4 regions of the Arthrobacter sp. QXT-31 genome follow, and region 3 is predicted to be linked to each of the others. Evidence: predicted binding sites of a transcription regulator. Region 3 holds the regulator's gene; each other region holds the start of a gene.
The links. Region 3 encodes HrcA, which represses chaperone genes, less so after heat shock. Its sites were predicted from a motif close to TTNGCACTCGNNNNNNNCGAGTGCNAA; they were not measured.

Region 1 (5,398 bases), 780 kb from region 3:
TCTCATGGGCCTCCTGGGCAGAACGAATGTCGCGGAGTGCTTCAGTTGTCGGCACAGTCCGGATCACCTGGGTCACCGTGTGGCGGAATTCACCGACGTAGATAAGGGGGTGGAGAAAGCCCGGGAAGACCTTCTGCCGCGGCCATTCGGCTATCCAGAACGTTTGGTGAAAGCCGGTGTCCGTCCGCACATACGTCCAGTGCTCCTCGACCGCCATGGGCGCAGCGAGGACGCTGGAAGTGGGCTCCGGCTGGTTCTGCCCCTCCGGTTCCGTTAGTACGCCGGCTTGTTGCCTGCCCGTGGTTGCTGCGGATGCTGGATCAAAGGCAGCCCGAACGATGTTGAGAAGGCCTGCCTCCGGCAGCCACTGGTCGACGCTGACGCTGTGTGTTCCTAAGGCGGTAGTCATAGCCTCGACTTCCAGCCGGAGTACCCGTTCGACGCCGAGGACTCCCCCGCCTGCCTCCCGTATCCGACGTCGGGCCTTGGCAATGTCCAGAACCAGAGTTAGCAACAACTCGTGACTCATGGCGGAACCAGCGGCAGCAATCAAGTCCTCGTAAGAGCGCTCGCCCCAGGTGCGTTCGTCGGAGTCACCGGTTTGCCGGCGGACTGTGCCTTCGTAGAAGTCACGAAGGGCCGAGGAGGGATACGGGACCGTGTAGTCCTGAACGGCGATCCTGGCCACGCAGCCCCGCTGGGCCAATCCTGCCTGTACCCTGGACCACGCCTGCACGGCCCAGGCTTTATCGTCGCCGTCCATGAGTGCGAACGACTTGGTGCTGCAGCGCAGTACGGCTATTGCCTCTTTGCCGCGGGAGTCCACTACGAACGACTCCCCGCGGGAAGCGCGGCGCAGCTCCAGGTTCCCCAACCCGCCCGGAAGCGCCAGCCGCCCAGCAAGGACAGGCCGCTCCGGCCGCATCAGGTAGCGGGTCTGTTTTGCGGCCAACCTGTAGAAGAACAGCACGGCATGGCTGATCCACACTGGGTAGGGAATCCGTGAGTACTGCAGCAATCCGAGCAGTATCAGAACTAGCCATAGCGGCCCGGCCGTGAAAAGGCCAACGGGTCCGCGCACTGCCGAAGCCACACAGCCCACGAGAACACCGGCCGCGAGCAGGAGCAGTTGGTACCATTTCAGGCCCATGAACAGGCCTCGGCGCTCGTACCGGGGGAACTTGACGGGTTCAAGAGTTCGAGAGTTTTCAGACATGGGTATCACTGTCAATCGGAGGCTTGGCCGTGGTTGGGGGGCGGATGGGAGAAGGCGGCGCAGCCGCATCCGGAGAAGCAGTGGCAGCGGTGGGCGCCTTCGAAGGCGGGGACTGCGGCCCTTCCCTTATGGCGCTTGGCGGCGTTCCATTGCCGGACGCTCCCGGGTTCCAGTCCGGCTCACTGACGCCGCGTCGCGCTCGCGGAAACGATGCACCCTGACCCGACGTACCGCCGCCGAGCATTAGAGCCGTGGTGTTCCCGCCGGAAGTGCGGGACGGCGTAGTGCCCATCAGTTGTTCCGGCAACGGCACCCTCGGCGGCAGCGCCCGAGTTGGAAACTGAGGCCGGCTCGACTGAACCGGCCGATTTGCGGCCGAGCGGCTGGCCAAGGCAGCCAGCGTCAAGTGTCCGCCCGTTTGGCGGGTGATCTGCCTGGCAGCAAAACCGGAGCTTCGGGAAAGGACATGCCCGCCGCCAGCGGTTTGGGCGGCAGCGGCCAGCTCGCCACCAGCGAAACTAACGAGTCGCAATGCCATCAATGGTGCGCCACAGGCCAGTGCCATGCCTACGACGCCGGCAGCGAGTCCGGCGAACGACTTGGAGTCGGCGAAAAGCTTGATGGCCACGGCAAGCACCGTCGCGGCGAGCGGTTTGGCGATAAGCAAAGCCACCACAATCTCGCCCCACCGCCGCGCCCACGATTGCGTCTTCTCCCAGGGCATCAGCATGAGAGCCACGGGTGCGACGGCGGCGAGCAAGATGAGGGCGAAAGACCGAAAGATCATCGAGCACATCAGGATGAAGGCCAGAATCCAGACAACGATAACGGCCATCGCCGTCACGACTACGGCACCCCCTGCGCCCCCACTTGTCCCGGGAGCCAACGAGACAACATTCCAGTCTCTGCCCGAGTCTGCCGGCGCCTTCTCGAAGCCGAAGAGCCGCATGAACAGGACATAGGGGTCCGTAGCCAGGGAGTCCAGAAGCGCTGTTGCGGCCAAATCCCCAACCTTCGTGAGCTCCCGGACCAGGTAGACAGCACCGGCCACCATCGGAACCGCGGCGGCACCGCCAACCAACGCACGGATCAGGCGGCGGGGCTGCTGGCTGATCAGTCCGGACAACAACTGGAGGATCATGGCAATGACGAGCGGTGTCATCATGACGACGACCCACCAGTTCGTCAGCCCCTTGACGGAGTCCCACTGGGAATCGTCAATGTCAGACGCGCCAAACGCACCCGTGATGAAGGACCATATCCAGGAAGCGACGTTTTCGAGAAGGTCGGCGAAGAACGCCGTGATGGAACTCTGGACACCGTCGTTCGCCTGCGAGACGAGACCGCAGCCGGGCGGCCACCATCCGTTCAGATCGCACTCAACCGGCATGACCGATGTTGCCTAGAACCCGAGCGGGAACGCTGTCTGGGACCAAAGGATGTAGCCATTGATGCCGCCCAAAATGGCAGCTACGGGGCCAGTCCAGAGCAGGATCATGCCGCCCCCGGAAGCCAACCGAGAGGACTGGCTCAGCTTGCCGGCGAGGAGCATGGCTGCTCCGATGATCGCCACGATCGCGATGACGACGAAGGCTCCTACGAGGATGCCGCCGCCGATCTGTTTGAGCGACTCAAGAAAGGGAAAATCAGCGTTTGGGGTGATGCCAGGATCCACCGCTGCGAGAAACATTGCACGCTCCGTCTGTCGACTTCCATGGGAATGAGCAGATTGGCTCACGACTTCATGGAGGTGGTGGGGCCGCGGAACATGACTAGACGTAGATTTGGCAGGTTCAGATTCAAAACGTTTCTCAGCCACCGGTGCTAGAGGCTTGGTCAGTCGAGAGTCGGCCCTACTATTCGAATATATGTTCTAAGATTGGTCCTGTGATCAAGAGTGGTTCCCCTGACGACCTCGAGCGAATGATGGCCCGCATGGACGCCGACAAGAGCCGGCCGATAGATGACCCGGCCCCAATCAGGGACTTCCCTAAGTATGGCCGGCCACTCGTGTACGTAAGCGGCATCTACGGGAAGGCCGTGGCCTGGACGCACACGTACGGTCTGATTGAGTGGCTTGACCCCTCGGGCAAATACCATCTGGGATGGGCCCACTCATCAAGCATCAAGCGGGTTACGCCGGAAGAGTGGAAGGGCAGCAGCAAACTCTAGGGTGTGGCGTCAGCGGGTCAGCGATCTAGCCTTCATGGCGCGCATCGAGGTCCGGAACAGCGTCCAAGAATTTCACACTGTTCCAAAACTTGGGACTGGCGTGGTCACCATGAATGGTAGGGCCCATGCTGAGGTCATGTCGCGTCGCCGGGATAGGCCCCTCGGCAGGCCGCCGTATCTGCCTCATAACTAACAATGATTACGGTGATTTCATCTGAAAGTTGCGAGACATAGTTGCGAGAATTTCCTGATCGCAATGGAACTTGCAGGGTTCCGCGGAAGTCAGACCTATGCCGTGGAAGCACCTAGTCGCCAGTGAGACGTCTCGTAGCCCAAGGGTTGGGAGACATAGTATGCGCACCGTATGCGCCAACCGCCATTTTGAGCTGCGATACGTCCAGATTATTTTTAATAAGTTCACTGATTATTCCTCGCCGGTGAATCTGTCGCTCCGGCACGAAGTGCCCTAAAGGCGCAGGCTGCAGCGGACCGCAGTTCTGGCACGGGACGCCTCTGGCCGCGGACCGCCGCCTCCTGCCGAGGACCCCTGGGCCGGCCGACCGGGGGGTTCTTATCCTCGCGAAAGCTGTCCAAGAGGCATGGCGGGGATGGGGGGGCGGGCTGGAACGGCCACTTGCGCGGTGTTAACTGAAGTGCTAAAAAATCTATATCAGCGGATAGAGATTATCCTTTTTACTGATGATCTGGGAGGTATGTGATGTTGATGATGAATGATCCGTTCCGGCAGCTGGACCGGCTGGCCCAGCAGATGCTGGGCACGGCCGCGCACCCGGCGGCCATGCCACTGGATGCCTGGCGGGAAGAGAACGAGTTCGTCGTCGCGGTCGACTTGCCGGGCGTGGACGTGGACGCGATCGATGTTGATGTTGAGCGGAACGTCCTGACCATCCGGGCTGAGCGGAAGAACGGCGCCCCCGAAGGTGCCGAGCTGGTGGCCGGTGAGCGCCCGCAGGGCGTCTTCAGCCGGCAGCTGGTTTTGGGTGAGGCGCTGGATGCAGACAACGTGAAGGCCGGATATGACGGCGGGGTGCTGACCCTGCGCATCCCGGTCGCCGCCAAAGCGCAGCCGCGGAAGATCGAAATCACCAGCGGACACGGCGCCCAGCAGCAGCTCAGCGCCTAACCGCGGCAGCCAGGGTGGTGGTGCGTTCCCCGGTACCCGGGGAACGCACCACCAGCCCCTTTCGGGGAAGGTAATTACTCCGGGCATAGGGGAGGAAGTGTTTTGCCGCGATGCCAGTCACACGCAATGTTGCCTGGGACGGGCGTTTGGAGTCATTCAAGGGCAGGGATACCGTGCAGTACGTGCTCACTGCTGCCTCCATGGCCAGCACGTGCGCCGCCTGCAGGACGCCTTTGGAGCCCGGTGAGCCGCTCTCACTGCTGGTGAACGTGACAGAAAGCACTGCCCCGGACGGGACCCATTACGTCACCTTCACCGACTGCGTCTGTCACCGCCGCTGCAGCGGCCCTGGCCTGAGCGTCGAGCAGGGCCAGTGGGCTCCCAACGAACTCACCCCCGTGGCCGCACGGATGGTTTTGACGCAGGCGTCCGGCAGCGGGCGGGAACGGCCGGTACCGGTGCTGGCCTACACCCTGGTCCCGGTGGTGGCGTTCCGTGAGGGTGGTGGTGACCTGACCTCGGCGCTGGTCTCGGTTCTGCTCTTTCACGGTTTTCAGCTGGCCTTGAGTCCGGATTTCGGCGACCTGGTCGAGGATGCCGTGGAAACGTCGGCCAGCTGCAGCATAGCTGTCACACGCGAGGGTCTGATGACCTTCAGCATCGGCGGCAGACTCCTGTTCCGGGATCAGCTGCGCCCCGATAATCCGGATGACGCCCTGTGGCTTGAGGGGGTGCGGGGCGGCGACCATGTCCTGGTCATCAGCGGGGACAACCTGGTCATCACAGCGGCCGGCCTGGACCTGCGTCACGCCGCCGCCCAGGGCACACTGGTCGCCGGTGCAGTCCCTGTACGAACGGCCCCGGTG
Region 2 (5,398 bases), 1.9 Mb from region 3:
CCCTCGTCCCCGTGGACCACGAAATCAATGGCCAGTTCGCCTGCCGCCGTATCCACCCAGCGGACCGTGTAGGTCCTGGTGTAGGGCCACTGCTCCCGCGGCAGCGTTTCCCGGATGGCCCAAAGGTCCAGGGGTTCCGGGTAATCCACGCCAGGCTGCGGAAAGACGATTTTGACGTACCGGTCGACGAAGTCGTTGTTGATGTAATCAGCGAAGCCCGGGCCGCCGGCAACGATCCGCACCATGTGGGCGGAAAGCTGCTCGCGCCGAAGGACAGTCAGGGTGACCTGCGGGCGGGATTTCTTGGTGGCGGCCGTGGCGGCCGGGAGGGAACTCATGCAGGTAAGCCTAGCCTAAGCTCCTTAGGGGACGGCGGGGATCTCCCAGTCCACCGGGCAGGCGCCCTGCTCCCTCAGCAGTGCGTTGACGCGGCTGAACGGCCGGGAGCCGAAGAATCCGCGCGAGGCGGACAGCGGGCTGGGGTGGGCGCTGGCCACCACAGGCGTGCTGCCCAGCAGGGGGCGGACGCTCTCGGCATCCTTGCCCCAGAGCACCGCGACGAGCGGGGCGGCGGTTCCGTCCGCTGTCCGGCGCCCGGCGACGGCGGTGACGGCCGCCGTCGAGATGGCCTCCCAGCCCTTGCCTCGGTGCGACCCGGCGGCGCCCTCGCGTACGCTCAGCACCCGGTTGAGCAGCAGGACGCCCTGCTCCGCCCAGGCGCCGAGGTCACCGTGGATCCGCGGCGGCAGGCCAAGGTCGGATTCAAGCTCCCTGTAGATGTTGGCCAGGCTGCGGGGGATGGGGCGTGTTCCGGCGTCAACGGAAAAGGCAAGCCCCACCGCATGGCCAGGGGTGGGGTAGGGATCCTGGCCCACGATCAGGACCCGCACACCCTTCAGGGGCTGCCGGAAGGCCCGGAGGACATTCGACGCCGACGGCAGCACCCGGCGCCCGGCTGCCTCCTCGGCGGCGAGGAAAGACAGGACGGACCTCAGCTCGGCTTCCACCCCGGACAGGGCCTCCGCCCAGTCAGGCGCCATCAGTTCGCTGAACGGCAGCCTGGCGAGCTCCGCAAAATCCGGGCCGGCGGTCCCGGCTGGTTCCAGGTCGAAGAGGGGTTCGGGTTCCATCACGCCGTCCATTCTTCCGCAAGGCCGCGCGCAGGCGCTTGCCGGAGCCTTTCTGGGAGCGTGCAAGGGGCCGCCTCCGGCAGCCGCGCCGCAAATGACAAGGCTGTTATTCCTCCGTAACATAGGGGAGGTACTTTGACCGGATTCAGCTAAGGAGAGCGCAGTGGCCGAGCCGTTGCAGGACCACCTCGCAGCTCAGGAATCACACCAGGATTCAGGGCAGGACGCTGAGCAGGATGCAATGACGGGGCACGGGCTGCGCAGCGGCTCGCTGCTGGACGACTTCAAGCTCCGGGACTCGCCGCTGAGCGAGCGTGAGCAGCAGATCCTCGCCCTCGAACGGCAGTGGTGGAAGTACGCTGGAGCCAAGGAACAGGCCATCCGGGAGCTCTTTGACCTGTCCGCCACGCACTACTACCAGATCCTCAATGCCCTGATCGATACCGAGCATGCGCTGGCCCACGACCCCATGCTGGTGAAGAGATTGCGTAGACTACGTACGTCACGTCAGCGGGCCCGCACTGCACGCCGCCTTGGATCTGACGCGTAATTGCTAGTGCCGGACTGCCGGCGAAAACCAACAAGGACGCCTGTTTACCATGACTAATTTTGCTCGGGACGAATTCGACAGGGTGCCTGAGGTCTCCTCCCGGCAGGGCGTTCACCGCGCCGTTGCCGCGCCGTCCCGCCCGAAGTTGTGGCCGATCCTGTCCGTGGGTATCGGGGCGCTCGCAGTGGGCCTGGTTGCTTTCCTCCTGCTGCCGCAGCTCGGTTTCCAGCCCGTCATCGCACCGCCGTCGGCCGCGGCGGCCGGCACTTCCGCGTCGGCAAGTGCAACGTCGACGCCCTCTGCAAGTGCGACACCCAGCGCCATTGCGTCGGCGTCACCGTCCACCTCTGCCTCCGAGCCCGCCTCCCCTTCCGCCGTGGAGCCTGCCACCTCGGAAACCATCGCCCCTGCGGCTGCCGACAAGTCACAGCCCGTCGACATCTTCAACGGAACGCTCACCTCCGGCCTGGCAGGACGGGTGGGTGCCACGGTCCAGTCCGACGGCTGGGTGCTCGGCGAGGTGGCCAACTGGCAGGGCGCGCCCCAGCAGCAGTCAGTAATCTTCTACTCCGCCGCCCACCGCGCCAACGCCGAGGCGCTCGGTGCATTGCTGAACATCCCGACCCTGGTGGAAAGCGCGGACTTCGAAACGTCCGTGGCAGTGGTGCTGGGTCCCGGCTACCAGTAGCCATCCGGTTACGCCTGAATAACTATTGCCTCCCTCCGGGGCCGCCGGCCTCCGCCGCCAAGGGCCTGTTTGGATAGAGTGAAGGCAAGCTTCAGGGCGTAATTCACGGCACACACCGACGTGGGCCTTACGGAAGCAAACGTGAAAGTGTGGGGATCATGGCATTGGGAACCGTGAAGTGGTTCAACGCCGAGAAGGGCTACGGCTTCATTACCGTCGACGAGTCAGGCGACGACGTCTTTGTGCACTGGTCGGCCATTCAGACTGACGGCTACCGGTCGCTTGACGAGGGCCAGCGCGTGGAGCTGGAAGTCGGCGAAGGTGAAAAGGGTCCGCAGGCAGAAATGGTCCGGCCCGTCTAGTGGCACGCCGCACAGGTTTCCGGGGCCCTGCTGCCTGGGGTGCCGCCGGCTGGTGTGCCGCCGCCGTGCTGGCGCTCGGCGCCTGCTCCGGTTCCGGGGACAATGCCCGGACGGCTCCGGCTGAAGCCAGCGGCGACGGAACCCTGCGGATCGGGCTGATCCTCGACAACACCGGGCCCCAGGCCTTCCTGAACGCCGCCCAGCTGGCCGCTGCCAAACTGGCCGTCCAGGAGATCAACGCGGCGGGCGGGCACAAGGGCCGGCCCGTGGAGCTGCTGCCCGAAGCAACCGGCGGCGACACAGCCGCCCAGGCCCGTGAACTGGTCAATGCCAAGGCCGACGCCGTCATCGGCCCCACCGATTCGAGCCGCGCACCCGCCGCCATCGACGTGCTGTCCAAAGCCAGGATCACACTCATCTCACCGGCCAACACCGCCCCGGAGCTCAGCAGCTACAAGAGCGGCGGCTACTACTTCCGCACAGCCGCGTCGGACATTGCCCAGGCGCCCGTCCTGGTCAAGGTGGCCAAGGACGCCGGAGCCAAGAGCCTCGCGGTGGTCTATGAGGACAGCAGCTACGGCGAAGAACTGTCTGCGGCCGTTTCTGCTGCGGCCAAGGCAGGCGGGCTGGACCCCGTGACCCTCACCGGCTTCAAGGCGGGCGAGGCCGGGCAGTCTGCGGCCGCTGCCCGCGACGCGGCGCCGGACGCCGTCGTCCTCATTGCCCGGGACGGCGCGCAGGGTGCCATCGCCGAGCTCGCCAATGCCGGGCTGCCGGGCAACAAACTCATCCTGGGCGACGGCGCCTTCAGGCAGTACGGTTCCGCCCTCGGCTCCAAGGCGCTGGAGGGGGCGCGCGCCCTGGTGCCCGGCGTCTTCCCCTCGGCGCACTTCCAGGCTGAACTGGTGGCCATCGACGAGGGTCTCAAGGACATGACGTTCGCGGCTGAGTCCTATGACGCCGTGAACCTCGCGGCCCTGGCCGCCGCCGCGGCAGAGGACGACGCCGGTGCCTCCATTGCCGGTGCGCTCATCTCCGTCTCCGGCGGCACGTCCGGCAGCCGTGCGTCCGTCTCGCCGTCCGGCCCGGCGACCGTCTGTTCCACGTACAAGGACTGCCTGGCGGCAATACGGGACGGAAAGGCCATTGACTACGACGGCGAGTCCGGCCCCGTCCGCTTTGATGCCAACGGAGACGTCACCGCGGCGAAGTACATGGTGTTCACCTACGGCGCCGACAACAAGGCCAAGCTCACAGGCAGCGAGGCCGCCGGCAGGTCTGCGGGCTGATCGCTGGCAGCGAATACTGCTGCCGGTGCACGGGACAAACAAGGGCATCTGCTTGCACTCTCCCCGGGGGAGTGCTAATTATTGATTAGCACTCCAGCGTGCCGACTGCTAAAGGGTCGTCCGGTTCCGGCCGGCATACCGACGGCGGCGGCGCAAGGAGCGAAAGAAACACCTGGTTGGGGTGAGATCCGGACTGTCGGGCGTACAGAGGCCTGCGGGAAGGATCGTCCGTCGCGGGCACCGCAGCAAGGTTCCTTCTTAACGACTGTCCCGAAAGGACTACTGCCGTTATGGCCAAGATCATTGCATTTGATGAAGAGGCTCGCCGCGGTCTTGAGCGGGGCCTGAACACCCTCGCCGACGCCGTCAAGGTCACCCTCGGCCCGCGTGGCCGCAACGTCGTCCTCGAAAAGAAGTGGGGCGCCCCCACGATCACCAACGATGGTGTCTCCATCGCCAAGGAGATCGAGCTGGACGATCCCTACGAGAAGATCGGCGCCGAGCTGGTCAAGGAAGTTGCCAAGAAGACGGATGACGTCGCTGGCGACGGCACCACCACGGCCACCGTCCTGGCCCAGGCACTGGTCAAGGAAGGCCTGCGCAACGTCGCGGCCGGCGCTGACCCGCTGTCCCTCAAGCGCGGCATCGAGAAGGCCGTCGAGGCCGTCACCGCAGAACTGCTGGACTCCGCCAAGGAAATCGAAACCAAGGAAGAGATCGCAGCCACGGCTTCCATCTCCGCCGGTGACGACGAGATCGGCGCCCTGATTGCTGAAGCCCTCGACAAGGTGGGCAAGGAAGGCGTCATCACGGTCGAGGAGTCCAACACCTTCGGCCTCGAGCTGGAGCTCACCGAAGGCATGCGCTTCGACAAGGGCTACATCTCCGCCTACTTCGTCACGGACACCGAGCGCCAGGAAACGGTCCTCGAGGACCCGTACATCCTGATCGTCAACTCCAAGATCTCCAACGTCAAGGAACTGGTTGCTGTCCTCGAGAAGGTCATGCAGTCCAACAAGCCGCTGCTGATCATCGCCGAAGACATCGAGGGCGAGGCCCTGGCCACCCTGATCGTCAACAAGATCCGCGGCACCTTCAAGTCCGTCGCCGTCAAGGCCCCGGGCTTCGGTGACCGCCGCAAGGCGCAGCTGGCCGACATCGCCATCCTCACCGGCGGACAGGTCATCGCCGAGGAAGTCGGCCTCAAGCTCGAGACCGCCGGCCTCGACCTCCTGGGCAAGGCACGCAAGGTTGTCGTGACCAAGGACGAGACCACCATCGTCGAGGGTGCAGGCGACGCAGACCAGATCGCCGGCCGCGTTTCCCAGATCCGTTCCGAGATCGAAAACTCCGACTCCGACTACGACCGCGAGAAGCTG
Region 3 (5,398 bases):
CGGTGTGGATCATTGATCCGCAAGAGGGCACCGGGGTCGGCGACGGGCGCGTCAAGATCTCCGGGCGAAGCACCGTGCCCAACGGCAAACTGCACTGGCGCATCCTGAAGGTCCAGGACAACGGCGACAAGGAAAACTACCTCACCGGCGAAGTCTCGGCGGCAGCCGATCCGGCCGCTGCCGGAGTCTTCGGCATCACGGTTAACCTCGCGCCCGGCAATTACGAGGTGCGCGTCTCCCAGATCAACCCCGGCCGGGCCGAGGATGAACCGAACGTGGACTCCCGCGGGTTTACTGTCCGCTAGCAGCTCTCCGCCTGACCCGTGTGATTTTTTGATCCAACCTTGCGGCAAGCCCGATCTGTCCTTGATCGGCCGCGGTGAGAATGGGCGAAAACCTACAGGAGGTGCAAGGCGCAGTGACGAACATCAAACTCGTGGACGACAGGCAGGCACCGCTTCCCGGCTTCGACCTGCCCGATCTTGACAGCGGCCATCCGGCGACCGGGCAGCCGAAGGTTCCTGCGACTGCAGGGACAGGTGAACGGGACGTGTTCCCGGTCTACCCCTTCATCTGAGGGCGCCTCTTCACCTGACACCGCCTCGGCTGCCCCAGGGCGCAGGTGGAGCTGCGGGCTACCAGCGTCCGAGGACGTCGCTGGCAACCACGACGCCGGCCGGTCCGGCGGTCGATGACCGCAGCACATGCGGTCCCAGCAGCGCCGTGACCGCACCCGCGCTGCACAGCCGGGTGACCTCGCGGGGGCCGATGCCCCCTTCGGGGCCGACGACGAGGAGGATCTCGGTGGCGTCCGCTCCCGCCCCCTGGTGTTCCTCCGACCACTTGCCGTACCAATTGGCGAGGACCTGCCGCAGCGGCGTGACCGCGTCCTCGTGCAGAATGACGGCAAGACCCGCGCCTGCCACCTCTTTGGCCAGGGCCGGGGTGTCGACGGCGGGACGCACCTCGGGGATCCAGGCGCGGCGCGCCTGCTTGGCGGCGGCCGTTACGGCGGACTGCCATTTGCCATGGGCCTTGGCTGCCCGGTCACCCTTCCACCTGACGATGGAGCGTTCCGACTGCCAGGGGATCACCGCGTCGATGCCGAGTTCGGTGGCGGTTTCGATCGCCAACTCATCGCGGTCGCCCTTGGCGAGTGCCTGCACGAGGACCAGCCGGACGTCCGGCCGCTGCTCCATGCTGACGGACGTGCATTCGACAGTCAGTTCGGCGGGGGCGGCTTCGGTGACCGTCCCGGTGATGCGCCTGCCGGCACCGTCGGCAATGTCCACCTGCTCCCCCACCGCCAGCCGTTTGACCGTAACGGCGTGCCGGGCCTCGGCGCCGTCGAGGATGAACAGGGAACCGGGAGCGGTGCTGTCCAGCGTGCCGGCCGGGGTGAAGAATACGGGGTTGCTCACCGCTACAGGTTACCGAGGCGGTCCCGCAGCTTGGCGAAGACGCCGCCGCTCGCCGCGAGCTTGCCCTCGGAGAACTGTTCACCGCGGAGCTTGGCCAGCTGCCGGAGCAGGTCTTCCTGCGCGGGGTCGAGCTTGGACGGCGTTTCCACCTGCAGGTGGACCTTGAGGTCGCCGCGGCCGTAGCCGCGCAGGTGGGTGACGCCAAGGCCTCGGAGCGTGATGATCTCGCCGGACTGGGTGCCCGCCTTGACATCGATCTCCTGCTTCCCGTCGAAGGTCTCCAGGCTCAGTTCCGTGCCGAGGGCGGCAGCAGTCATGGGGATGTTCAGGGTTGCGTGCAGGTCGTCGCCCTCGCGGACGTAGGTGGAGTCATTGTTGACGCGGATTTCCACGTAGAGGTCACCGGACGGTCCGCCCGCGGGGCCGGCCTCGCCCTGTCCCGAGAGCTGGATCCGTGTTCCGGTGGCCACGCCGGCGGGGACCTTGATGGTCAGGGAGCGTCGGCTGCGGATGCGGCCCTGGCCGCTGCACTCGTTGCAGGGGTCCTTGATGACTGTGCCGAAGCCCTCGCAGGAACCGCAGGGTGCGGCGGTCATGACCTGGCCCAGGATGGAGCGGACTGCCCGCTGGACCTGGCCGCTGCCGCCGCAGATGTCGCAGCGTTCCGGATGCGTGCCCGGCTGGCAGCAGGACCCTTCACACGTGGGGCAGGTGACGGCCGTGTCCACTTCCAGCTTCTTGTTGACGCCGAAGACGGCGTCGCGCAGCTCGATCCGGACACTGATGAGCGCGTCCTGGCCGCGGCGGACGCGGGACGCAGGTCCGGTAGTGCCGCCGGCGCCGAAGAAGGTGTCGAAGATGTCCTGAAACGCGAAGCCCTGCCCGGCGTAGCCGCCGCCGCCGAAGCCGTTGTCGGTGCCATTCTCGTTGCCGGTGGTGTCGTAGACCCTGCGCTTCTGCGGATCGGACAGCACCTCATAGGCGTGGGTTACGGCCTTGAACCGTTCCGCGGCCTCTTCGCCCGGGTTGACGTCCGGGTGAAGGGAGCGGGCCAGCTTGCGGTAGGCCTTTTTGATCTCTTCGCCGGTGGCTTCCGGGGAGACTCCAAGAACGTCGTAGTGGCTGCTCAAAGTTCGTATCTCTTCCTGGTTGTACTGCCTGTGGTCAGAGGATGTCCGGGGCGTCCGGTCACGGTCCCAGAATCCTCGAAAGGTAGCGGGCCACCGCGCGCACGGCGGCCATGGTGGTGGGATAGTCCATCCGGGTGGGGCCGAGGATGCCCACCTTGGCGGTAGCGTCAGGGCCGTAGCCGGTGGCCACGACCGACGCCTCGGCCAGCCCGTCGTAGGGGTTTTCGCGGCCGATGCTGACGGCCACTCCCCGCGGGTCCTGCGCCATGTCGCTCAGGAGCCGCAGCATCACCACCTGCTCCTCGAGGGCCTCCAGGACTGGTCCGATGCTGAGCGGGAAATCCACGTTGGACCGCGCGAGGTTGGCGGTCCCTGCCATGACCATGCGGTCTTCGCGGCTGTTGTGGGCGAGGCCTTCCAGTCCCTTCGCGAGGGCCATGGCCGCGGGGCGTTCCGCCGGCGCGCAGCCGGCCACGACGGCGGCCAGGTGCTGGGGCAGGATGGCCACCGGTGTTCCGGCCACGCCAGTCAGGAAGCGGGTTCGGAGGGCGGCGATTGTGTCGTCTGACAGGTCCTGCCCGGCGTCGACAACGCGCTGGTCCACCTTGCCGGAATCGGCAATCAGTACGATCAGCACCTTGCGCGGCGCCAGGAGCACGAATTCAATGTGCCGGACCACGGCACGGCTGAGGTGCGGGTACTGCACGACGGCGACCTGGTTGGTCAGCTGGGACAGAAGCCTCGCCGTCCGGTCCAGGACGTCGTCGAGGTCCTCGGATCCCTCGAGCAGCGTCTGGATGGCTCGCTTCTCCGCCGGAGAGAGAGGTTTGACCGCCGAGATCTGGTCCACGAACAGGCGGTAACCCTTGTCCGTGGGAATCCTGCCTGCGCTGGTGTGCGGGGCCGTGATGAGGCCCTCGTCCTCCAGTGCCGCCATGTCATTGCGGATGGTGGCGCTGGAAACGCCCAGATGATGCCGTTCCACCAGCGCCTTGGAGCCGACGGGTTCGCGGGAATGGACATAGTCCTCCACGATGGCGCGCAGCACCTCAAGCTTCCGTGGTTCGCTCACAGTCCACCTCCTTTTGGCCTTATCCGCGCCGGGCCTGATCCCGCCCGTAAACGCCATGGTTAGCACTCGACATGCCTAAGTGCTAACAAGTCTAATATGAGTCGCCCCGTTGTTAGCATTGGTACCGCTCCGGGCGAAAATCCGGGCGCCTGCCCCCGGCGGCATGCACGCTGCCGGAGCGGCTCTTTTCCATGCAGACTCCTATTGCAAAGCGGTGAATGAATGCAGTACCAGAACTGGGGCCCGCAGGAGATTGCAGCTCCCGCCAAGAACAGCCTGCCCGAGGTACCGGTGGAGCGCGGGATGGTGCTCGAGGACGCCCAGTCCGGCTGGGTGGGCGCCGTGACCCGGGTGGAGAAGTCCGGCGGCATGCACGTGGTGGCGCTCGAAGACCGCCGCGGCAAGTCCCGGTCCTTCAAGCTTGGCTTCGGATTCCTCCTCGAGGGACAGCCGATCCGACTGATGCCGCCGGCTCCCAAGGCGAAAGCCGCCGGGTCCGCCACGGCCACACGGACGGCGTCGGGCTCGGTGCGCGTGGAGGGGCAGCGCGCCCAGGTGGCCAAGGCCAGCCGCATCTGGGTTGAAGGCAAGCATGATGCCGAGCTCGTGGAAAAAGTCTGGGGCGACGACCTCCGGGTGGAGGGCATCGTCGTCGAGCCCCTGCACGGCATCGATGACCTGGCGGCAGCGGTTGCCGATTTCCGGCCCGGTCCCGGCCGCCGGCTGGGGGTTCTGGTGGACCACCTGGTCCCCGACTCCAAGGAGTCCCGAATTGCCGACGCCGTGATGGCGTCCCCCGGCGCCGACGGGAATGTGCTGATCGTGGGCCACCCGTATGTGGATGTGTGGCAGGCGATCCGGCCGTCGGTGCTGGGAATTCCGCAGTGGCCCGTAGTGCCCCGCGGCACAGACTGGAAAACGGGGATCCTCACCGCCTTCGGCTGGCCGCACGAGACCAAGGAGGACATTGGCCTCGGCTGGCAGAAGCTCCTCGGCGCGGTGCGGACATACGCCGACCTCGAGCCCGCCCTGCTGGGCCGGGTGGAAGAGGTCATCGACTTCCTGACGGTGCCCTAGTTCCACGGCCATTCCCCGTGTTTCAGCGTTGAGCCCACGGTTGCCCCTACGGCCCGGTATCCTTGGTACGGCGTCACCGCACTGCGGCCCGGCGCCACACGCACCGCACAAAAAGCACGATCGCACCAACGCAAGCTAAAGGAAGACACCGTGGCAGAAGACGCTCGCGACCGCAGGGACACCCAGTCCGGCCAGGACCTGCCCCAGTACCATGGCGTTCCGGCCAACGCGCTTCCGCTGACGGCCAGCGAGGACCGGCAGTGGGCCACCCTGGCGCACTTCGGCGGCATCCTCGGGTGTGTTCCGGCCCTGCTGATCTACCTCATCTTCCGCGACCGCGGTCCCTTCACTGCGCAGGAGTCCAAGGAAGCGCTCAACTTCACCCTGCCGCCGACAATCGCGGCGTTCGTGGCGAACCTGCTGGTGCTGCTTCCCGTCGTCGGAAACCTGTTCGCGGTCCTCGCCACGCTCATTTGGATTGCGCTGACGTGTTTCGCGGTGTCCGCCGGCGTCCACGTCAACAAGGGCCAGCCGCACCGGTACCAGTACAACCTCCGCTGGATTAAGTAACGAGCTCACCAAAACAACGCGAGGTCAGATACTGCCCAATATCCTCGAAGGATCGGGGCGGTATCTGACCTCGCGTTGGTTTTGCAAGTTCAGTCGGGCAGGATCCTGCGGACCACGGCATCGGCCAA
Region 4 (5,398 bases), 790 kb from region 3:
ATGGGGACCACGGCCAGGGCGGCGCCGGTGGCGGGGTTGATCCACTGCGCCCGGGGCAGTGGTTCCTCGTGGGCCTCGGGATCCAAAAACGGTGCCGTGCCCTTGCCCCAGCGCTCCTCGAAGCGCTCGTGGAAGGCCGGGATCAGGTGGGAGTCGTAGCGGCGCCAGTCGCTCATCGTAAGGGTTCCTCCTTCAGATTCGGCATAGTGTTGCTTAGCTCCACGGGCCGCTCTCCCAGCGGACCGGAGTGACGCGCAGCGGCGGCTCCCTGCGCCGGACTATGCGGACCGGGACCACCTGCGGGCCGCTGGCGCGGCGTCCTTCCGGGGTCGGGCGTTCCTCCCGCTGCCCGGACACCGCAGGGTCCCCCGTTGCCGTTTTCTGCTGGTCCGGAGGGCGGCTTTCCCCGGCCTCGGGTCCGGTACGCCTGGTCCGCGCCGTTTCCCGGTCGTAGGCGTGCCGGCGCCCGGGGTCCCGGAGCACGGAAAAGGCTTCCATGATCAGCTGCAGTTCCGCCGGTACGGCGTCAGCGCCGCCGACGTCCGGGTGGTGGCGGCGCACCAGCGCCCGGTAGGCGCGCGCGATTTCCTGCGGCGATGCGCCCCGGGAAACGTGCAGCACCGCGTAATGGTCCGGGACGGGAACGGTCATCATGAACACCCCCAGCCACCGAAAGGGCCGGTGCAGGGCAGCTTTCCGGCGGCCCGGTCCCCGGTCTGAGCCTCTCCCGGGCCGGGTGAAGTCCCAAGCCGGGGAACGGGCGGCCGCCCCCTCGCATGCGCCGCAGGGGCTAGGTTTCGATCTGCTGTTGCTGGCCCTTGCTTTCGATCTCGATCTTCCGCGGCTTGGCCTGCTCGGCAACCGGAATACGCAGCGTCAGCACGCCGACGTCGTAGCTGGCCTTGATATTGTCCGTATCCAGGGTGTCACCGAGAATGAGCTGGCGGCTGAAGACACCGCGCGGCCGTTCGGAAACCACCAGCTCGACGTTGGGCTGCGTGGCGTCACGGCGCTCCGCCCGAACGGTGAGGACGTTCCGTTCAACGTTCAGATCCACGTCGTCAGGAGAGATCCCGGGCAGGTCAAACGCCACCACAAACTCCCCATCTTCCTGCCACGCGTCCATCGGCATGGCCGCCGGACGGGCCGCTGTTCCGAAGACCTGCTGGGTGAGCCGGTCCAGCTCACGGAACGGGTCAGTACGGATCAACATCATTTCCCACTCCCTTCAGCATCCAGGTTTCATGGCTACCCACCGCCATGGTTTATCTGTGACGGTGAATATAGATTTTTTATAGCACCAGTGCGAAACTGGTGCAAGAGGAACAGCGGGCATTGACGGGACAGCAGATGACAAACCAACGCAGCAGCGGGCGCGCCCTGTACGCCATATCGGTCGTGGCGGAACTCCTGGGAACAGGCCAGCAGAACATCCGGCTCTATGAACGCCGCGGCCTGCTCACCCCGAAAAGGACCGAAGGCGGCACCCGCCAATACAGCGAAGCGGACCTTGCCGTTCTGCGTCGCATCGGAGAGCTCCTGGATGACGGGCTCAACCTCGCCGGCGTTGCTAAGGTGCTCGAACTGGAAATGGACAACGCACGCCTCCGGCGCCTACTCAAGCGCGCCCGCACCTCCGCGCAGCAGGACAACCAAAAGGAATAGGGCAAAAGGTGACGATTAGCGCGGTGCTGGCTGTCGGTTACGACGGCTCCGAACAGTCCCTCCTTGCCCTGAAGTGGGCGGCGGATTACGCCACGGCCGCACGGACCGGGCTGCGGATCATCCATGCCTGGATCTGGCCACTCTTCACACAGGACGTGGGACCGGTCAAAGGGGTGGCTGACAGCGGATTGCGTCACGCAGCCGAAGTCATTCTCGACGAAGGCTGCAAACTCGCAGCGGAAATCTCACCAAACCTGAAGGTGGAGCCCCGCATGGTGGCCGGACTGCCGGCGGCCGTCCTGCGCCAGGAGTCCCTCGACGCAAGCCTGCTGGTGGTTGGAAGCCGCGGACTGGGCGGCCTGCTCGGCAAACTGGTCGGTTCCGTCTCCCTTGACCTGGCCGGAGGATCCCCCTGCCCCCTCGTCGTCGTGCGGAGCCGGCGCGGGGAAGGCCAACCGGTAGTCGCCTGCGTGGACGGGCACCTGCGCAGCAGCAAGGTTCTGGAGCAATCAGTGCGTGCAGCCCGGGCCCTTGACACAGGGCTGCAGATCGTTCATGCAGAACAGCCCGAACCGCCCTGGAAGGCACACACTGCCCCGACAGCGCATTCCAAGGCTGTGCTGCACAACGCCATGCTCTGGGTACAGGCGATGGACCCGGACCTGGCCGCCACAGAACAACTGCTGAGCAGGCAACCCGTGTCGGCCGCGCTGATCGATGCAGGGGCAGACGCCGAACTGTTGGTCCTCGGTGCCCACGGACGGCAAGGCCACCCCGGAACGCTAACGTCTGTTCTGACTCAGGCACGCTGCAACATCCTGATCGCCCGATAGCGCTTGGGCCAGGGTCCCGGGGACAGTGGCGGGCTCAACGTAAGGTTCTTGCAGTTAAGGGCTATGTGGAACCCTGCTACGGGCTTGACCGTCAGCCCTCCCGGTCCGCGGGGTGACACGAGTGTCAACGGCAATTTTGTAATGAACCGGGCGCGGCATGTTGGTTTACGGCGGCCCTTGGCTGCACGAAAGTCACCGCGGGCGTGTTGCGGCTGGCCTTTAGTCATCTCCGCCCGGGACCTCCGTCTGGTTCGGGCTGTCCAATGGGCGGTTACGGCCGGAGCTGGATCGGGTTCTCTCCTGCGCTGGTCCCAACGCTCAGCCGGTCAGGACGCGTCCTTGCCCTGATGAGCCTCCGGCGTGCCGGAGGCCCCCGCCGGCGGGATGGACTGCCAGCCCAGCGGCCTGAAAGCGGTGACTCGCTTAAACCGCAGGCAGATGGCCGCCGTTCGTCAGGATCATGTTTTGGGTGGGCGGCCGGTGGTGGCCCGGGAGATCCATGACCTGATCCCTGGGTGCCGGCCGGAGGGTGCCTGCGGCAGGTTCCTGGTCTGTTCGTCGGTGAGTGAACAGTAAACGTGTGTGGTTGTCATCCGCTCGATGGAGTCGCGCGCCACGAACCTGGGTCCCTGGCCCGTCCTGACGATGATTCCGTGAAGGATGAGACCTTTGTCGTCGTCCAGGACACGGTCCAGTGTTCCGAAAGCGCGTCCTGACCGGGAGACAACAGGTGTTCCTCTCCCCAGTGCCGTGTACGCAACCGGGCGGCCTTCTTCCATTACTCCCACACCTCCTTCGCCGGGTGACCGCGGCCGCACCGGGAGCGGCAAGCCGGGAGGATGACTGTAGCCCCCTGGCCCAGGCCGCGGATGAGCCGGCCCGGGCAGGCGGCGAAACGGTTCCCGGCCAGAACTGGCCGGAAACCGCCGGCGGGACGGCCCGTGCGCTGCTGCTGCATGTGCGCTAAATAGGCGCGGTGGCGTTCCTTCTGTGCCTTCCCGCCCAACGAGGCAGCGTTGGCGTGTAACGGGAACCGTCCCGGTCTGTTAGGCAGCGTCAATCTGGCGCTGCTGGCCTCCTTTGACTTCGATATCGATCTTTCGCGGCTTTGCCTGCGCCGCGACGGGGATGCGCAGGGTCAGGACGCCGGCGTCGTAATCGGCCGTCATCTTCTCCGTGTCCATGGCATCCCCCAGGATGAGCTGGCGGCTAAAGACACCGCGCGGCCGCTCCGACACGACCATCTCCGTGCCCTCCCCGGCAGGGTCCTTCCGTTCTGCGCTCACGGTCAGGACGTTCCTGTCCACGCCCAGGTCAATGGAGCTGACGTCCACGCCGGGCAGGTCCAGTGCAAAGATGTAGTCATCGCCGTCGCGCCAGGCGTCCATTGGCATGGCCGCCGGGTGGGCGACGGTGCCCAGCACCTGCTCGGCCAGGCGGTCCAGCTGACGGAATGGATCGAGCATCAACATGGCATACCTCCTTGATCACCATCGATCCAGATCTGTATCCGCTGACATAGATTTAATAGCACTGCCCCGCCCGGTCCGCAAGGGGTATCCGGCAATTTTTTGGCCGGTGGCCTCTTGCTTGCGCCCGTCGGCGGTGCTAATAAAATCTATAGCGGACGATGCAGATTGACTGGGGTTGGCGAGTGAACTGTCGGGAAGCAGTGATGGGATGCTTTCAGGCAAAGGTGCACCTGTAGCTCAGCCGGTAGAGCAGGGGACTTTTAATCCTCGGGTCGTGGGTTCGAGCCCCACCGGGTGCACCCCTGAATGCGCCTGCTGCGCCGGCCGCTCCCGCTTTCCAGCCGCTGCCCTTCGTGCCGTGCAGCCCATGAAAGGTGGTGGATGCAGATGAACGCGGAACTGCAGCGGTTGCGCGCCCTGGCGGCGATGATGGCAAACGCCGAAACTACCCTGGACGTGGCCCGCCGGACGCTGCGGGAATGCTCGGCGGCGCTGCTGCGCACCGGAGAGGCCACCCTTGCCGAGGTCAGTGAAGCCACCGGCCTGAACCAGGGCGAACTGCTGGACCTGCTCAGCCGGAACCATCCGGGAAGGGAACCGGTCTGGAATAAACCTCGGCCCGGCGGTCTGTCCTGACGGTCAGGGCGGTGCACCAGCGGACATCACATCATCCCGGGATGACCAGCCAGCACCTGGCCACAGTGCGTTTTCCGGGAATAAACAGAGGTGTGAAATCCATGCCGGAGCCCGGCGCCGCCCGCAACGTCGTCACGCCAGGCAGGAACGCAGGAAGACACCCTTCCACAAATCCGGGCACGCCCTGCCGGGGAATGCTGCAGCCAGGAGCCGACCCGATAAGGAAAATCTCCATCATCCCCAGGGGGTCGGTCCCCGGGAGTGACCCTGTCATGAGGCAGCAGGCATCCGGCAGTACCCCGGCAGCCGAGGCAAGCGGGCCAGCGGCGGGCCACGCCAAGCCGCCGGCCGGCCCTGCCCAGTCCGGCACGAGAGGTACATTCCCATGCTTACGCTCGGCACCGACAGCCGCACCCCGCACCTGAGACCTTGTGAGGAGGCCAAGGCCCAGGCGGCCTGCACCCGCTGTGGTCGCGGAACGGCGGTTATAAAAATCTCTTGCCAGTAATTTGCTGCCGGTGCTATTTAAATCTATGGCAGCGGATACAGATCAGACGTCATTTCAGATTTGCTCCGTATCAAGACGGGAATCGATCAGGGAGGGAACCATGGCGATTCAATACATGGATGACGGTTTTGCCCCGCACGTGGACCGCGGGCTCGCCACAGCAAGGACCCGGCTTGAACCAGGCCAACTGGGCCCGGACCGGAACGGGGAGGCTGAGAAGCATTCGCGGTCCATGGTCGAACACATCCTCGCCCTTGAACCCGAACGTGTCCCGGCCGTCACTG

Region 1: the regulator HrcA is predicted to act here: its motif matches at 4,022-4,048, upstream of BWQ92_RS01330 (Hsp20/alpha crystallin family protein).
Region 2: the regulator HrcA is predicted to act here: its motif matches at 4,105-4,131, upstream of groL (chaperonin GroEL).
Region 4: the regulator HrcA is predicted to act here: its motif matches at 1,295-1,321, upstream of BWQ92_RS01350 (Hsp20/alpha crystallin family protein).

The regions. Positions count from the first base shown of each region.
Region 1 is NZ_CP019304.1:270,141-275,538, forward strand. Features, by position in the region: gene BWQ92_RS01310 (SCO6880 family protein) at 1-1,216, opposite strand, end outside; gene BWQ92_RS01315 (hypothetical protein) at 1,209-2,606, opposite strand; gene BWQ92_RS01320 (hypothetical protein) at 2,619-2,906, opposite strand; gene BWQ92_RS01330 (Hsp20/alpha crystallin family protein) at 4,107-4,532, shown strand; gene BWQ92_RS01335 (hypothetical protein) at 4,643-5,398, shown strand, end outside.
Region 2 is NZ_CP019304.1:1,353,523-1,358,920, reverse strand. Features, by position in the region: gene BWQ92_RS06135 (siderophore-interacting protein) at 1-338, opposite strand, end outside; gene BWQ92_RS06130 (uracil-DNA glycosylase) at 363-1,130, opposite strand; gene BWQ92_RS06125 (DUF3263 domain-containing protein) at 1,294-1,680, shown strand; gene BWQ92_RS06120 (LytR C-terminal domain-containing protein) at 1,730-2,368, shown strand; gene BWQ92_RS06115 (cold-shock protein) at 2,527-2,730, shown strand; gene BWQ92_RS06110 (ABC transporter substrate-binding protein) at 2,730-4,019, shown strand; gene groL (chaperonin GroEL) at 4,310-5,398, shown strand, end outside.
Region 3 is NZ_CP019304.1:4,530,149-4,535,546, reverse strand. Features, by position in the region: gene BWQ92_RS20720 (GerMN domain-containing protein) at 1-305, shown strand, start outside; gene BWQ92_RS23675 (hypothetical protein) at 419-577, shown strand; gene BWQ92_RS20715 (16S rRNA (uracil(1498)-N(3))-methyltransferase) at 636-1,421, opposite strand; gene dnaJ (molecular chaperone DnaJ) at 1,424-2,551, opposite strand; gene hrcA (heat-inducible transcriptional repressor HrcA) at 2,610-3,623, opposite strand; gene BWQ92_RS20700 (DUF3097 domain-containing protein) at 3,846-4,700, shown strand; gene BWQ92_RS20695 (DUF4870 domain-containing protein) at 4,851-5,270, shown strand; gene hemW (radical SAM family heme chaperone HemW) at 5,360-5,398, opposite strand, start outside.
Region 4 is NZ_CP019304.1:275,802-281,199, forward strand. Features, by position in the region: gene BWQ92_RS01340 (hypothetical protein) at 1-176, opposite strand, end outside; gene BWQ92_RS01345 (J domain-containing protein) at 214-654, opposite strand; gene BWQ92_RS01350 (Hsp20/alpha crystallin family protein) at 791-1,213, opposite strand; gene BWQ92_RS01355 (MerR family transcriptional regulator) at 1,351-1,665, shown strand; gene BWQ92_RS01360 (universal stress protein) at 1,674-2,498, shown strand; gene BWQ92_RS01375 (Hsp20/alpha crystallin family protein) at 3,545-3,970, opposite strand; tRNA gene BWQ92_RS01380 (tRNA-Lys) at 4,197-4,269, shown strand; gene BWQ92_RS01385 (hypothetical protein) at 4,352-4,606, shown strand; gene BWQ92_RS01390 (hypothetical protein) at 5,215-5,398, shown strand, end outside.